DNA from 3 places in the Burkholderia sp. BCC0044 genome. Region 3 is predicted to be linked to each of the others. Evidence: riboswitches for the same ligand, from Rfam matches in the RefSeq annotation. Region 3 holds a riboswitch; each other region holds the start of a gene.
What was found. Region 3 has a riboswitch for cobalamin ahead of cobG (precorrin-3B synthase). Riboswitches for the same ligand answer to the same signal wherever they lie in the genome.

Region 1 (5,498 bases), on a different contig from region 3:
TCCGCGTCCATGTCGGCGATCGACGCGATGATGTCGTTGAACTCCGAATAGCACATGTGCGTGTGGATCTGCGTGTCGTCCTGCACGCCGTTCGCGGTGATGCGGAACGACTCGACCGCCCACTTCAGGTAGTCGTCCCATTGCGCGCGGCGCAGCGGCAGCCCTTCGCGCAGCGCCGCTTCGTCGATCTGGATCACGCGCACGCCGGCCTTCTCGAGATCGAGCACTTCGTCGCGGATCGCCAGCGCGAGCTGGTAGCACGATACCGAGCGCGGCTGGTCGTCGCGCACGAACGACCAGTTCAGGATCGTCACCGGGCCGGTGAGCATGCCCTTCATCGGCTTGTCCGTCAGCGACTGCGCATAGGCGATCCATTCGACCGTCATCGCCTTCGTGCGGCTGATGTCGCCGAACAGGATCGGCGGCTTCACGCAGCGCGAACCGTACGACTGCACCCAGCCGAACTGGCTGAACGCGTAGCCGTCGAGCTGTTCGCCGAAGTATTCGACCATGTCGTTGCGTTCCGCTTCGCCGTGCACGAGCACGTCGAGTTCGAGCGATTCCTGTTCGCGCACGCTGCGTTCGATTTCGGCCTGCATCGCCGCGCGATAGCCGGCTTCGTCCAGCGCGCCGGTCTTGAACCGGCTGCGCGCCTGGCGGATCTCGCCGGTCTGCGGGAACGAGCCGATCGTCGTCGTCGGGAAGGCCGGCAGGTTCAGGCGCGCCGATTGCTTCGACGCACGCTGCGCATAGGGGCTCGCGCGGTTGCCGAGCTGCGCGTCGATGCGCGCGATCGCGGCCTTCACCGCCGGGTTGTTCACGCGCGGCGAGCGGCGGCGCGAATCGAACGCGGCGGCATTCGCGGCCAGTGCGTCGGCCACCTTGTCGCGGCCTTCGTTCAGCGCGGTCGCGAGCACCTTCAGCTCGTCGAGCTTCTGCAGCGCGAACGCGAGCCACGAGCGGATTTCGGCATCGAGCTTCTCTTCGCTTGCGAGATCGACCGGCACATGCAGCAGCGAGCACGACGGCGCGAGCCACAGGCGGTCGCCCAGTTGCTTCGCGAGCGGCTCGAGCCAATCGAGTGCCGCGTTCAGGTCGGTCTTCCAGATGTTGCGGCCATTGATCGCGCCCACCGACAGCACGCGCTCGGCCGGCAGTTCGCGCACCAGCGCGTCGACTTCGTCGCGTGCATTGATCGCGTCGATATGCAGGCCGTCGACCGGCAGCGACGCCGCGAGCGTCAGGTTGTCCTGAAGCTGGCCGAAGTAAGTGGCGAGCAGCAGCTTGATGCGGCGCGTTTCCAGCGCCGCATACGCGGTACGGAATGCCTGGCGCCATTCGGCGTCGAGTTCGGTCACGAGGATCGGCTCGTCGATCTGCACCCATTCGACGCCCTGCGCGGTCAGCGTATCGAGCAGCGCACCGTACACCGGCAGCAGCTTCGGCAGCAGCGCGAGGCGATCGGAATCGTCCTTCGCCTTGCCGAGCCACAGGTACGTGACGGGGCCGAGAATCACCGGTTTCGCATTCACGCCCTGCGCGTTCGCTTCGGCGAGTTGCTGCAGCAGGCGCGACGGATCGAGCGAGAAGTTCGTGTCCGCATGGAACTCCGGCACGATGTAGTGATAGTTCGTGTCGAACCACTTCGTCATTTCACCGGCCGCGACCCCGCCGCAGCACGCCGCATGCTCTTCCGCCGACTGCGCCGAACGGCCGCGCGCGACGCGGAAATAGTTGTCGAGCGCATCGCCGTGGAAATCCTGCACGCGCTTCGGCAGGTTGCCGAGCGTGAAGCTCATGTCGAGCACCTGGTCGTAGAACGCGAAGTCGCCGATCGGCGCGAGATCGAGATCGCGCTGGTCGTGCCAGTGGCGCCGGCGCAGCTCGGCGCCGAGCGCCTTCAGTTCGTCGCGCGACGATTCACCCTTCCAGTAGCGTTCGAGACCGAACTTGAGTTCGCGCTTCGCGCCGATGCGCGGAAAACCGAGGTTGTGTGTCGTGACCATGAAGCTGCCGTCCAGAAGAAAGAGTAGATCCGGCAGCCATCATAGGGATTTCAAACCATGAAATAAAATGGCATTATTTCATTCATCCATTAACATTTTTCATGCATCCGTGGGATGCGCGCGATCCATGCTGGAACGATTCCATCTCGTCGTCATTCGTGAAGTCGAGCGCCAGGGCTCGCTGACCGCGGCGGCCAACGCGCTGCACCTCACGCAATCGGCGCTCAGCCACACCGTCAGGAAAATCGAGCAGCAGCTCGGCACGCCGATCTGGGATCGGGAAGGCCGCGGCCTGCGGCTCACGCAGGGCGGCCAGTATCTGCTGAAGCTGGCGAACCGGCTGCTGCCGCAGTTCGAGCTCGCCGAGGAGCGGATGAAGCAGTACGCGAAGGGCGAGCGCGGCACGCTGCGCATCGGGATGGAGTGCCACCCGTGCTACCAGTGGCTGCTGAAGGTCGTGTCGCCGTACCTGTCGCGCTGGCCCGACGTCGACGTGGACGTGAAGCAGCGCTTCCAGTTCGGCGGCATCGGCGCGCTGTTCGGCTACGACATCGACGTGCTCGTGACGCCCGATCCGCTGAACAAGCCGGGGCTGCGCTTCGATCCCGTGTTCGACTACGAACAGGTGCTGGTGGTCGCGGATTCGCACCGGTTCGCGAATGCCGACTACGTGACGCCCGAGCAACTGACCGACGAGATCCTGATCACGTACCCGGTCGAAACCGACCGGCTCGACATCTACAACCAGTTCCTGACGCCGGCCGGCATCGTGCCGAGGCGGCACAAGTCGATCGAGACGACCGACATCATGTTGCAGATGGTCGCGAGCGGGCGCGGCGTGGCCGCGCTGCCGCGGTGGCTCGCCGACGAGTACGCGGACCGGATGCCGGTCGTGCCGGTCAAGCTGGGCAAGAACGGCATCGCGAAGCAGATCTTCCTCGGCATCCGCGAAGCGGACGCATCGATCGACTATCTGGCCGCGTTCGTCGCGCTGGCGCGCGAATCGACGTGGAGCGCGCCACGCATGCTGCGCTAGGCGCGCCCGGTTGCGATCGCGTCAGGTGGCGCGCATGCCGGCGCGCTCGCCGCGCTCGACCCACGCGCCGAACAGCAGGCCGATCGTCGTCCACATGATCACCTGCATGCCGATGGCCGCCACGCGGAACTTCCACAGCAAGGCCGCCGGGAAATCGGCCGGCAGCTCGCTGACCGAAGGCAACCCGATCTGCACGGCCGCGATGATCGCGACGAACACCAGCCCGGCGACGATCGACGCGTTCCACTGGCCGAGCTTCGCCAGCAGATGGCGGCGCACGCCGACCGAGAACACCATCGTCGCGACCGAGATCGCGATCATCAGGAAGAACAGGCCGGTGCGATAGCCGATCGTGTCGGGGTCGCCGACCGACGGCGGATTGGCCGGGTACTTGAGATTCGGCACGATCACGAGCGCGACGAACGCGGCCAGCGCGAGCCACGCGGCCAGCGGCCGTGCCGGCAGGCGGCTGCCGCGTCCGTACGCATACGCGAAGACCAGCGAGAACAGCCCGCCGAATGCCGCGCCGTAGGTCACGACGCCCGTCAGCAGCCCGAGGCCGGCCTGCGTCTGGCGGCTGACCAGCTCGGGCTCCGGCGCCTCGCCTTGGGCGGCGGCGTTTTTTTCTTCGAAGGAGATTGCCTGATCGACTTGCGGTTCGCCGACGATCCTGGCGAAACCGAACGTGAGGAGGCCCGCGGCGATGCCTGCGAGCATCCCGCGCATGAGCAGCTTTCCGACCATCGCAGGCTCCGCGTCAGTGGCAGGGAAAGCCGAGCAGATGGCGGCCGTCGTGCACGAATTCGTGTACATACATGCCCGGCACGAGCGACGTCGCGCCCTGTTCCGCACCGACGAAATACAGCGCGAGCAGCAGGATCAGGCCGACGAACACGGCCCACGGCAACAGCTCACGGACGGGGATGGGTGCCGGCACGACCGCCGGCTTCAGCACTGCTTCGCTCATGGATGCACCTCAGGGGAATCGCGCCCCGACAAATGATGGATGGGTACGAAGGCAGGTCTGGCTTCCGGGATCATCGATTCCCCGGTTACAGTGGCGCGACCGCGCCGGAATTGCACCGGCTTCCGCGCTTCGTATCGGGCGAATTGTACGCGCGAACGTTCGCGTATTGAAGCGATGACACGTGGGCGAGCGCGCCCCGTTCCGGATCATCCGACAACCGACATGACCCTGCCTGCCTCGCTCTGCCTGATCGCCCACGCATCGACCCGCGCCATGCGCACCGGCACGTTTCCAGACGACGATCCGCTCGACGCGCCCGGGCTCGCCGAAGCCGCTGCGCTGCGCGGCCGGTGGACGGGCGTTGCGGGCGCGCTCGTGCTGTGCAGCCCGGCATGCTGCGCGAGGCAGACGGCCGACGCGCTCGGGCTGCACGCCGAGATCGACGACGCGCTGCGCGACATCGACTACGGCCACTGGCGCGGCAAGCGGCTGCACGATCTCGCACGCGACCTGCCTGACGAACTTGCGGCGTGGATCGGCACACCATCCGCGTCGCCGCATCGCGGCGAATCGTTCGACGCCGCCGCGCATCGGGTCGGCACATGGTTGGACGGATTGCCGCGTGATCGCGACGTCGTCGCGATCACGCATGCGCCGATCGTCCGCGCGGCCATCGCGCATGTGCGGCGGATGAGTCCCGAAGCGGCCACGCGTCTCGACGTCGCGCCGCTGTCGGGCACGACGTTCGTCGCGTCGCCGGCCGGCTGGACGTTGGCCGCGACGGACATCGTGCTCGGCGCCGGCACCTAAACCGCTTGGCATGTTTACTATGTGAGCCGACGATGCGCGCCCAACGCTTCGCAGGCAGCCGCTCGCCTTACATCCCGTAAGACACACCGTTCGTCCTCCCGACTGTCATCAAACTGACTGCTAGCCACAGCTAGGATCGGACGAGGTTCCCTCACGAGATGCCGTCATGAATCAACCCGCTTCGTCCGCCCCGAACAATCCGGCCTCCATCGCGCGCACCAAGCAGATCGGCTATGCCGCGTTCCTGCTGGTGCTCGTGCTCGGCGCCGTCTATATCGCCACGCACCTGGTCGCCGATCTGGCGCCGGTTCGCGAAGGGACACTGTTCCCGTACCTGCTGCTCGGCGCCGCACTGCTGATCGCGCTCGGCTTCGAATTCGTCAACGGCTTCCACGACACCGCGAATGCGGTCGCGACCGTGATCTACACGCACTCGCTGACGCCGAACGTCGCGGTGATCTGGTCGGGCATGTGGAACTTCCTCGGCGTGATGGTCTCGAGCGGTGCCGTCGCGTTCGGCATCCTGCAGTTGCTGCCGGTCGAGTTGATCCTGCAGGTCGGCAGCGGCTCGGGCTTCGCGATGGTGTTCGCGCTGCTGATCGCCGCGATCGTCTGGAACCTCGCGACCTGGTATTTCGGGTTGCCGTCGTCGAGCTCGCATACGCTGATCGGGTCGATC
Region 2 (5,498 bases), on a different contig from region 3:
GCGCGGCCTGATCGAGATCGCCAGCCGCGTAGCCGATCGAGCGCGGCACGGGCACGCGCGTGAAATAGCCGAGCGCGACGAAGAAGTAGCGCAGTTCGGCGCGCATGCCGCGTGTGCGCTCAGGCGTCACGATCGTCGACGCCGGCGGACTCGAAGCTCGCCATCTCGCTGAGGAACGCGGCGGCCGCGCGCACCAGCGGCAGCGCGAGCGCGGCGCCCGTGCCTTCGCCGAGCCGCAGGTCGAGCGCGAGCAGCGGCTTCGCGCCGAAATGCTCGAGCATGCGCCGGTGGCCGGCCTCGTGCGACGTATGCGAGAACACGCAGTAGTCGCGCACGCCGGGCGCGATGCGCTCGGCGACGAGCAGCGCGGCGGTCGCGATGAAGCCGTCGACGAGGATCGTCATCCGCTCGCTCGCGGCCGCGAGGTACGCGCCTGTCATCATCGCGATCTCGAAGCCGCCGAACGTCGCGAGCACGTCGAGCGGCGCGATCGCATGCGAGTGCTTGACGAGCGCGCGGCCGAGCACCGCACGCTTGTGCGCGAGGCCCTGATCGTCGAGGCCCGTGCCGCGGCCGACGCATGCGTCGATCGGCACGTCGAGCAGGCGGCTCATCAGGCACGCGGCCGACGACGTGTTCGCGATGCCCATCTCGCCGAAGCCGATCACGTTCGTGCCGAGCGATGCGTGCAGGCGGACACGCGCCGCGCCGGCGGCCAGCGCCGTCGTCGCTTCTTCACGCGTCATCGCCGGCTCCGTCGCGAAGTTGCGCGTGCCGCGCGCGACCGGCAGCGACACCAGCCGGTCCGACAGCGGCAGCGGCGACGCGACGCCCGCATCGACGATCTCGAGCGTGCTCTGCGCGACGCCTGAAAACGCGTTGATCGCCGCACCGCCGGCCAGGAAGTTCGCGACCATCTGCGCGGTCACCGCCTGCGGATAAGGACTGACGCCCTCGGCCGCGATCCCGTGATCGCCCGCGAACACGATCGTCACGGGACGCTGCACGACGGGCCGCTCGGTGCGCTGGATCAGGCCGATCTGCAGCGCGAGCGCCTCGAGCTGGCCGAGGCTGCCGGGCGGCTTGGTCTTGTGGTCGATCACATGCTGCAGGCGCTTGCGCAATGCGTCGTCGAGCGGCGCGATCGCGGGCGGGAATTGGGTCGGAGTGGTCATCGAGGAGCCGTGTCGTGGGTGCGGCATGCGCCGCGCATCGAAAAAATCGGGACAGGAAAGGTCATTGTCGCGCAGGCCACGCCGGCAGCAACGCATCGCGGCCGTTCTCGCGAATCAGCACGAGCGGATAGCCGAATGCATCGCTCGCGCGCTCGGGCGTCAGCACGTCGTGCACGGGGCCGGCCCACGCATGGCCGCGGCCGTCGAGCAACAGCGCGTGCGTCGCGAAACGCCGCGCGAGATTCAGGTCGTGACACGAAAACAATACCGTGCGCGGGCCCGCCGCGAGCCAGGCGGCCAGCGCGGTCAGACAGTCGATCTGGTGATGCAGGTCGAGATGCGCGAGCGGTTCGTCGAGCAGCATCAGCGGCGCATCCTGGCACAGCGTCGCGGCCAGCGCGACCCGTTGCCGCTCGCCGCCCGACAGCGACATCACGTCGCGCGACGCGAGCGGGCTCAGGTCGAACGTCGCGAGCGCATCGCGCGCGGCCGCACGGTCGCCGTCGCGCTCCCAGCCCCAGCCACCGAGATACGGAAAGCGGTTGAGCAGCACCGTGTCGAACACGGTCGCGCTGAACGCATCGTGCAATTGCTGCGGCATCAGTGCGCGGCGCTGCGCGAGTCGTTCGGGGCGCCACGCGGCAAGCGGCCGGCCGTCGATCTCGACGTGTCCGCCGGCGGGCGGCTGCAATCCGGCGAGCGTGGCGAGCAGCGTCGTCTTGCCCGCGCCGTTCGGCCCGGCGACGCACCAGATCTCGCCGGGGCGGAACGCCTGCGTGAAGCAGTCGAGCAGCGTGCGCGCGCCGGCTTTCAGCGTCAGGTCGACGGCCGTGTAGTACATGTCGCCGGCAGCGGCGTTCAGTGCGGGGCCCGTCATCGCATCGGTCTCCTCAGCAACATCCACAGGAACACCGGCACGCCGATCAACGCGGTCATCACGCCGACCGGCAATTGCGCGGGCGCGATCGCGGTGCGCGCGAGGAGGTCGGCCGCCATCACGCCGCCGCCGCCCGCGAGCATCGCGGCCGGCAGCAGCATCCGCTGGTCGTTGCCGAACGCGAGCCGCAATGCATGCGGCACGACGAGCCCGACGAAGCCGATCGTGCCGGCCGTCGTCACCGCGGCCGCGGCGGCCAGCGACGCGACGAGATAGATCCGCACGCGCAGCCGCGCGACCGGCACGCCGAGCGCGAGCGCGGTCGCATCGCCGCGCAGCAGCACGTTCAGTTGCGGCGCGGCCGGCAGCGCGACGCCTGCGCTCAGCAGCAGCGCGCCCCACGCGAACCACGGCGCCGTCGCGCCACTCAGGTCGCCCGTCAGCCAGAAGATGATGCCGCGCAGCCGCGCGTCGGGCGCGAGCGACAGCAACAGCGTGACGAGCGCGCCCCACCCCGCCGCGATCACGACGCCCGTGAGCAGCAGCCGCGGCGACGCGTCGCGCGATTCGCCGCGCCACAGCTCGCGCCTCGCGAGCCCCAGCACGAGCGCGACCGATACGAGCGAACCGGCGAACGCGGATGCGTCGACGAGCCACCATGCGCCCCCTGCGATCATCGCGACGAGCGCGAAGCCGGCCGCGCCGCCGGACACGCCCAGCACGTACGGCTCCGCGAGCGGATTGCGCAGCAGCACCTGCAACAACGCGCCCGCCAGCGCGAGCAGCGCGCCGCACGCGAAGCCCGCGAGCGCGCGCGGCAGGCGCAGCGTGCGCACGATATCGGCGAACAGGGTATCGCCGCCGTGCGGCACGAGCGACGCGAGCGCTTGCCATGGCGACATCGGCACGCTGCCGATCGACAGCGACGCGACGAACAGCAGCGCGACCACGGCGGCCAGCGCGGCCCAGATGACGGCGGCGCGCGCGGCGCTCATGCCGCGCACGGCCGCGCGCACGACGCGCGGCGCATCCGCTTGCGGCAGCCGGCCGGGCGCGACAGGGGCGCGTGGCGGACGATTGGGGTCGGCATCGAAGGACGTTCCGTGAAACATTGCGCGCCCCGCTTCCCCGCAGGCCGCGCGTCATGGAGCCCGTGCGGGCTCCCCGTCTCGGCCGGTATCCGGGCTGGCGGCGGACCGGCTCGCCTTCCCGCGCGATGACGCGCAGTGGCCCGCGCCCGCGAGCGACCTGCACGCGAAACGCGCCCGAGCCGGCCTGCGTCACGCGACGCGGCCGCTTACCGTTGCGGGGGCAGCGCAGGTTGGCGCGCTCGTGGAGCCCACACCCTGCTTCCCGTTTAACCGCGCGTCCTGCGCGCGAGCACCGAGGCGGCGCCAGTTTAGGAGCCGGTCGCGCGAGCGTCAAGGAAGCATCCGGACCCGCGCGGGACGCGCCGATTCGCGGCAAGAAGCAGGGGTGTTACGACTGGAAACGTTACAGATGTCGGATTGCGCGGTATTCCGCGCTAAAATGCTGGGTCTTTAGAGGACGCAGCAAATGCTCAACGAACTCGAAACCCTGTCTCAAAATATTGGCCGTCTGATTTCGCTGAACAAGCGCTATCACTCGGAACGGCTCGCGCTCGAGGAGCAGGTCGCGCAATTGCGCGCGGAAGCGGACACGGTCCGCGCGGAACTCGCGCAGCTGCGCGACGAACGCAATGCGCTCGCGGCCGAGCGCGACACGCTGTCGGCGAAGATCGACGACGCCCAGGTGAAACTGAACGCGATTCTCGAAAAGCTGCCGCGCTCGAAGGGCGCGGAGCAAGCCGACAACCAGCTCGACCTGCTCGATGCGCAGGCGCGCACGGATGGCGATGACGCGGCCAGCCACGGAGAACATGCATGAGCACCAAGCAGATCGAAGTCTCGATTCTCGGTCAGGCCTATCGGCTCGCCTGTTCGGCCGAGACCGAAGCGGCGCTGCTCGAAGCGGTCGCGCGCGTCGACGCCGAAATGTCGAAAATCCGCTCGAACAGCTCGGTGCGCGGCACCGATCGCATCGCGGTGATGGCGGCGCTGTCGCTTGCATCGGAATTGCTGCGACTGCAAACGAGCGTGCGGCACGGTGAAGCATTTCCGGCGGAGGAAATCCGTCGTACAATGCATCAGATGAACGAACAGCTCGGCGCGGTGCTCGCACAGCACGAGACGCAGTAACGGTTGAAACGATGCGTCGATTCCGCTTGATCTCGACGGTCAACGGTGGTCAAATTGGCGCATCGAAACACAGTTCAGTCAGCTTCCCTGCCTGGTTCGCCAAGGTCATATATTCCTTGAACCAATGCCATGTGCACGGTTGCGGAAATTTGTAGCACGGGCGCGCGCGTCACTCTGTCTGATGTACCCGAAGTGCTGCTAACTGCGACCAATTCTGAACCTCAGGTTCAGGATGCCGGCCTAGCGGCCAAGGCGGGGGCCTATCCAACGGCATCGGGTAACGCCCGATGCCGTTTCCTTTTGTAGCGGCCTTTTTCTGCGTCGATCACGACCATGCAATACTGGCTGATGAAGTCCGAACCGGACGAAGCAAGCATCGACGATCTCGCCAACGCACCGCAGCGCTCGCTGCCGTGGACCGGCGTGCGCAACTATCAGGCGCGCAATTTCATGCGCGACACGATGAAGATCGGCGACGGCGTACTGTTCTATCACTCGAGTTGCCCCGAGCCGGGCATCGCGGGGCTCGCCGAAGTATCGTCCACGCCCTACCCCGATCCCACGCAGTTCGATCCGAAAAGCCCCTATTACGACCCGAAATCGACGCAGGAAGCGCCACGCTGGCTGCTCGTCGACGTGCGCTTCGTGAAGAAGTCGCCGCTCGTGCCGCTCGCCGCGCTGCGCGAGCACGACGAGCTCGCCGACATGCGCGTGCTCGCCCGCGGCAACCGGTTGTCGATCACGCCCGTCACGCGGGCCGAATGGCGATTCATCACCGAAAAGTTGATGAAGTAGGCGCGCGCCAAAGGTCAAATCTGGTCAGTACGCGCCGCCGCAACGGAACTCGCGACACGTTCGCGCGGCCTAAGCAACCGCTGTCGGCCGATCGGGCCGGCCGTCGTTTTTTTCGTCGCGCGGTACGCCCGCGTCGCGCACGCGTGATCCGCGTGCGCGCCCTCGCACAAGGAGTCCAACAATGACCAAGAAATCCGCACTCGCGCTGTCGCTCGCCCTCGCCGCCGCCGTTCCCGTCGCGCTGACGCTCGCGTCGCCCGCCGCGCACGCCCAGACGGCGAACCCGCACTTTCCGGAGCCGGCGGGCGTGCTGTCGCTGTCGTCGCAGGCCAGTGCCGACGTGCCGCAGGACATCATCCACATCACGCTGTTCTACGAGCAGCAGGCCAAGGATCCGGGCAGCCTCACCGCGCAGTTGAACCAGCGCGCGGA
Region 3 (5,498 bases):
GAGGTGCGCCGCGACGATCTCGGCCGCGGTGTCGTAGAAATCGGCGATCACCGTCTCGTAGCACAGCGGCGGCGGCAGCGCCTCGGTCGTCACCGGATAGACGAGCGGCAGTTGCGTCTGCCCGTCGAGCAGGTGCGCTTCGACGATGCCGTATGCGTTGCCTTTCTTGCCCTTCGCGACGAAATACGCGACCACGGGCGCCGCCTGCAGCACGCGCAGCGCCTTGATCGTCATCAGTTCGGGATCGCCGGGGCCGACGCCGACACCGAACAGCCGTCCGCGCGCAGTCGTCATTCGACCTCCGTTGCGAGCGCATTGACCGCGGCGGCGGCCATCGCGCTGCCGCCGCGCCGGCCGAGCAGCGTGACGTACGGCACGCCGCGGCTGTCGGCGTCGAGCGCCGCCTTCGATTCGGCCGCGCCGATGAAGCCGACCGGGAAACCGACGATCAGCGCGGGGCGCGGCGCGCCGGCGTCGATCATGTCGAGCAGGTGGAACAGCGCGGTCGGCGCATTGCCGATCACGACGACGCTGCCCGCGAGATGCGGACGCCACAGTTCGAGCGCGGCGGCCGAACGCGTGTTGCCGAGACGTTGGGCGAGGTCGGGCACCTCCGGCTCGCCGAGCGTGCAGATCACGCGATTGGCCGCGGGCAGCCGCGCGCGCGTGATGCCTTCGGCGACCATCCTCGCGTCGCACAGGATCGGCGCGCCGGCCGCGAGCGCCGTGCGGCCGGCCGTGCCGGCGCCGGCCGAGAAGCGCAGGTCGTACGCGACGTCGACCATCCCGCTCGCGTGAATCACGCGCACCGCGAGTTTCTCGAGATCGGGCGGCACCTGCGACAGGTCGGCCTCGGCGCGGATCGTCGCGAACGACTGGCGGTAGATTTCCTGCCCGTCGCGAATATAGTCAAGCATCGGTGGTGTCCTGGCTGTGCCGCGCGTCCATGAGTCGGACCGCGGCCTGGTCAATCGTCAGATGGCGCGCGAGCGGGGCGCCGAGGCCCGCGGCTGCGTCGCGCCGGTAAAGGTCGTAATGTCCGGGCGCCACCGCGACGAGCGTATAAAGGTCGTAATGTCCGGGCGCCACCGCGACGAGCGTATGCGCGGCGGGGTGCGACAGCGCGCAGTGGCGCTCGCAACCGGTCAGATGCACGTCGAGCGGACGGCCAAGTCGCGCGGCGAGCGCGCGCGCGTCGTGTTTCGTGTCGGCGTGCGCTTTCGCGCAGCCCGCGCTGCCGGTGCAGGCGACGAGCGTCGCCAGCGGGTCGGACGCTGCGCACACGAGGCCGATCGACGCGAGGGCTTCGTATGTCGCAGCCGCACGTTCGTTCGGCACGCCGTGCATGAACACGCCTTGCCACGGCGTCATCGACAGCGTGCCGTCGCCGTCGGCTTCGGCCAGCGCGGCGAGCCGTTCCAGTTGCGCCGCGTCGAGCCGCCCGAGCGCGAACTGCGCGCCGACGCTGCAACGCGCCGCATCGCGCGACGGGTGCGCGCCGAAACGTAACGCAGGGTCGGCACGCGTGCGCCGCCAGCCGGCGAGCGCCGGATCGGCCGCGAGCGGGAAGGGCAGATAGTGTTGCGCGCGGTGGAACAGCGTGCGTTCGTCGCACGTCGCCAGCAATGCGCGCATCCGCGTGACGTCGGCCGGCGCGAGATCGAGGAACGCGAGCAGCAGCGCGCGAACCAGCGCGACGCCCTGATCGATCGACACGTCGACCGACGCGGGCCGGTCGCCGTGCGCAACCGGCGGACAGCCGGCCAGCCCCGCCGCGAGACGTACCGCGCCGTCGCCGCGACGCCACGCGGCGAGCCAGATGTCGTGCGGATGATCGAGCGCGGCGACGGTTTCGCCACCGTCGAGCTGGATCGAGCATTTCGGCGACAGTTCGCCGCGACGCGGCTCGCTCGCCAGCATGTCGAGCAGCGGCCCGGCGAGCGCGTGGCTATCGACGAGCGCGGCGGGGTCGTGCCCGGCGAGCGGGCTCAGCATCAGGTTGCGCACGTCGTCGCTCGCCGCGAGCGCGGCCGCATCGAAGGCGGCATTGTCGGCGCTTGCGCGCGGGCCGAGCCCCGCATCGAGCAACGCATGCGCGAGCGCATCGGCCGCGCCGTCGCGAATGCCGCGCAGCTGGAGATTCGCGCGATTGGTCGCATCGATCGCGCCGGAGCCGTACCGGCGCGCGGCAGCGGCGATCGCGTGCGCCTGCCGTGCGTCGAGCCGGCCGCCCGGCAGCTTGATCCGGCACAGCCCGCCGTCGGCGGCCGCGACCACGCGCACAAGCCCCGGGCAGGCCGACGGGCGCACGACGGGCGATGCAGGAATCGAATCGGGGGCGGAATTCAACGGGATACCGGAACAGGGTGTGGCGCCGCGGCCAACGCATCGGTACACCCCGCCCGACGCCGACTGGCACGCACGCACTTTCTGGCCGGCAGGTCTCCTGGCTGACAGGTCGGCGCCGTCTCCCGGCCTTCCCGGTGAAACCAGTGGCATGAGGAGGAGATCGGCTCGCTGTCTACAGTTGCGGGGGCAGCCACAGCGGCGCGCGGCGCGCCCTGTGTTCCCTCTTCGGCCCCGAAGGGCACCGGCGAACGAACGGCCGTAGGATACCCGATTTCGGCCGCGATTCGCGACCGGCTGGCCGTTCGCGGCGGGCGAAGCGGGCAATGGCCGGGCGCGGGCGGGCCGGCAGATGAAACGCCGGGTCGAACACGGTACCATGCCGTTTTTTGCAATGCGGACGGCTGCACCGGCGCTTTCGCGGCCGCGCGGCGACACGATGAAATCGAACGATGGGGAAGGGTGCATGACGGCGTGGCTGACGGTAGTGGGCATCGGCGACGACGGTTACGCGGGGCTCGGACGCCACGCGCGGCGCGCGCTGCTCGACGCGACGCACGTGGTCGGCGCGAAACGGCATCTCGACATGCTGCCCGCGCGGCTGCGGGCCGCGCGCGAAGCATGGCCGTCGCCGTTCGACCTGTCGGGGCTGCTCGCGCGCCGCGGCGCGCCCGTATGCGTGCTCGCGAGCGGCGACCCGATGCTGTTCGGCGTCGGCGCGACGCTCGCCCGCGCGCTTTCTCCCGACGAATGGCGCGTGCTGCCCGCGCCGTCGTCGCTGTCGCTCGCGGCCGCACGCCTGGGCTGGGCGCTGCAGGACGTCGGCGCCGTCTCGCTCGTCGGGCGTCCGCTCGCGACGCTGGCGCGCCACCTGCTGCCGGGCCGGCGCCTGTTCGTGCTGAGCGCCGACGGCCGCACGCCGGCCGCGGTCGCGGCCGAACTCGCCGCCCGCGGCTTCGGGCCGACGCGCATCAGCGTGTTCGAACATCTGGGCGGCCCGCTCGAGCGGCGGATCGACGGCCTCGCGCAGGACTGGAACGTCGACGAAACGGCCGCACTCAATCTCGTCGCACTCGACTGCCGGGCGGGCCCCGACGCGCCGCGCCGCGCGCTCACGCCCGGCCTGCCCGACGACGCGTACCGCCACGACGGCCAGCTCACCAAGCGCGACCTGCGCGCGATGACGCTCGGGCGCCTCGCGCCCGCGGCCGGCGAACTGCTGTGGGACGTCGGCGCCGGCAGCGGCTCGATCGGCGTCGAATGGATGCGCGCGCATCCATCCTGCCAGGCGATCGCGATCGAAGCGCATGCGGAACGGCTGCGCTTCATCGAACACAACCGCGATACGCTCGGCGTGCCGGGCCTGCAGCTCGTCGCGGGCCGTGCGCCCGATGCGCTCGCGGGGCTCGCCGCGCCCGACGCGATCTTCGTCGGCGGCGGCGCGACCGCGCCTGGCGTGCTCGACACGTGCTGGGCAGCGCTGAAACCCGGCGGGCGGCTGGTCGCGAACGCGGTCACGCTGCAGGGCGAGATCGCGCTCGCCGCGTGGCGCGATGCGCATGGCGGCACGCTCACGCGCGTGTCGTTCGCGCATGCGGAGCCGCTCGGCCGCTTCGACACGTGGCGGCAGCCGCTGCCGGTCACGCTGTACGACGTGCGCAAGCCCGACGCGGCAGACGTAGCCGACGCGGTCGACGCGGCCGGCTCATCGAATATGTCGAACCCGTCGAACCCAACGGACGCGTGATGCGCGACGAAACCCCCGAACAGCCCGCGCCGCTGCGCTTCGGCTACACGACCGGCAGTTGCGCGACCGCGACGTCGCTCGCGGCCGCGCGGCTGCTGCTCGCGGGTCAGGCGGACGACGCGGTCGAGATCGTGCTGCCGAAGGGGCGGCGCGTGATGATGCGGCTCGAATTCTGCCGCGCCACGGCCGACGGCGCCGAAGCCGGCACGATCAAGGATGCCGGCGACGATCCGGACGTCACGCACGGCGCGCTGATCTTCGCGCGCGTCGCGCTCGCGGCGGCGCCCGGCGTGCGCTTTCATGCGGGGCCGGGCGTCGGTACGGTCACGCGTGCGGGGCTGACGCTGCCGGTCGGCGAACCGGCGATCAACCCGGTGCCGCGCCAGATGATGACCACCCACCTCGAAGCGCTCGCCGCCGAACACGGCTACGCGGGCGGCTTCGACGTGACGATCGGCGTCGAAGGCGGCGAGGCGCTCGCGCTGAAGACGATGAACCCGCGGCTGGGCATCGTCGGCGGGCTGTCGATCCTCGGCACGACCGGCATCGTGCGGCCGTTCTCGTGTTCCGCCTATATCGCGTCGATTCATCAGGGCATCGACGTCGCGCGCGCGAACGGCATCGCGCACATCGCCGCCTGCACCGGCAACGCGAGCGAGGATGCGATGCGCGCGCATTACCATCTGCCCGACATGGCGCTGATCGAGATGGGCGATTTCGCGGGCGCGGTGCTCAAGCACCTGCGGCGCGCGCCGGTCGCGCGCCTGTCGATGTGCGGCGGCTTCGGCAAGCTCAGCAAGCTCGCGGCCGGCCATCTCGACCTGCACAGCCGTCATTCGAGCATCGACCTGCCGCTGCTCGCGCAGTGGGCCGCCGAAGCCGGCGCGAGCGATGCGCTGCAGGCCGCGATGCGCGCCGCGAACACGAGCCAGGAAGCGTTGAAACTCGCGCAAACCGACGGCGTGCCGCTCGGCGATCTCGTCTGCGCGCACGCGCTGCGGGTGGCGCGCGACATCGTGCCGCCGTCGGTCGCCGTCGAGATGTTCGCGATCGACCGGCAGGGTCGCTTCGTCGGGGAGGCGCGATGAACCCGCGCATCCTGCTGCTCGGCGGCACCGGCGATGCGCTGAAGATCGCACGCGCGCTCGGCCCGCATCACGTCTACAGTCTCGCCGGTCTCGGCAAGACGCCCGACGATTTGCGCTGCGAGGTACGCGTCGGCGGTTTCGGCGGCGCAGCCGGGCTGACCGCATATCTTCGCGACGCCGGCATCGGCCTCGTGATCGACGCCACGCACCCGTATGCCGCGCAAATCAGCGCGAACGCCGCGACGGCAGCGCGGGACGCGGGCGTGCCGCTGTGGGCGCTGCGCCGCGCGCCGTGGACGCCGCAACCGGGCGACGAC

Region 1: it holds a riboswitch for cobalamin, as region 3 does, so the genes downstream of both, HWX14_RS35655 (CbtB-domain containing protein) here and cobG (precorrin-3B synthase) in region 3, are expected to answer to the same signal.
Region 2: it holds a riboswitch for cobalamin, as region 3 does, so the genes downstream of both, HWX14_RS31390 (iron ABC transporter permease) here and cobG (precorrin-3B synthase) in region 3, are expected to answer to the same signal.

Annotation. Positions count from the first base shown of each region.
Region 1 is NZ_CADFDO010000010.1:148,442-153,939, forward strand. Features, by position in the region: gene metE (5-methyltetrahydropteroyltriglutamate--homocysteine S-methyltransferase) at 1-2,006, opposite strand, end outside; gene HWX14_RS35645 (LysR family transcriptional regulator) at 2,134-3,042, shown strand; gene HWX14_RS35650 (CbtA family protein) at 3,064-3,786, opposite strand; gene HWX14_RS35655 (CbtB-domain containing protein) at 3,800-4,009, opposite strand; cobalamin riboswitch at 4,042-4,185, opposite strand; gene HWX14_RS35660 (histidine phosphatase family protein) at 4,232-4,819, shown strand; gene HWX14_RS35665 (inorganic phosphate transporter) at 4,986-5,498, shown strand, end outside.
Region 2 is NZ_CADFDO010000006.1:243,777-249,274, forward strand. Features, by position in the region: gene HWX14_RS31375 (adenosylcobinamide-GDP ribazoletransferase) at 1-106, opposite strand, end outside; gene cobT (nicotinate-nucleotide--dimethylbenzimidazole phosphoribosyltransferase) at 120-1,175, opposite strand; gene HWX14_RS31385 (ABC transporter ATP-binding protein) at 1,237-2,052, opposite strand; gene HWX14_RS31390 (iron ABC transporter permease) at 2,049-3,164, opposite strand; cobalamin riboswitch at 3,206-3,455, opposite strand; gene HWX14_RS31395 (hypothetical protein) at 3,610-3,960, shown strand; gene HWX14_RS31400 (cell division protein ZapA) at 3,957-4,271, shown strand; RNA gene ssrS (6S RNA) at 4,353-4,534, shown strand; gene HWX14_RS31410 (EVE domain-containing protein) at 4,605-5,066, shown strand; gene HWX14_RS31415 (SIMPL domain-containing protein) at 5,248-5,498, shown strand, end outside.
Region 3 is NZ_CADFDO010000001.1:618,859-624,356, reverse strand. Features, by position in the region: gene HWX14_RS02845 (precorrin-2 C(20)-methyltransferase) at 1-294, opposite strand, end outside; gene HWX14_RS02840 (precorrin-8X methylmutase) at 291-917, opposite strand; gene cobG (precorrin-3B synthase) at 910-2,310, opposite strand; cobalamin riboswitch at 2,419-2,610, opposite strand; gene cbiE (precorrin-6y C5,15-methyltransferase (decarboxylating) subunit CbiE) at 2,813-4,093, shown strand; gene HWX14_RS02825 (cobalt-precorrin-5B (C(1))-methyltransferase) at 4,093-5,181, shown strand; gene HWX14_RS02820 (cobalt-precorrin-6A reductase) at 5,178-5,498, shown strand, end outside.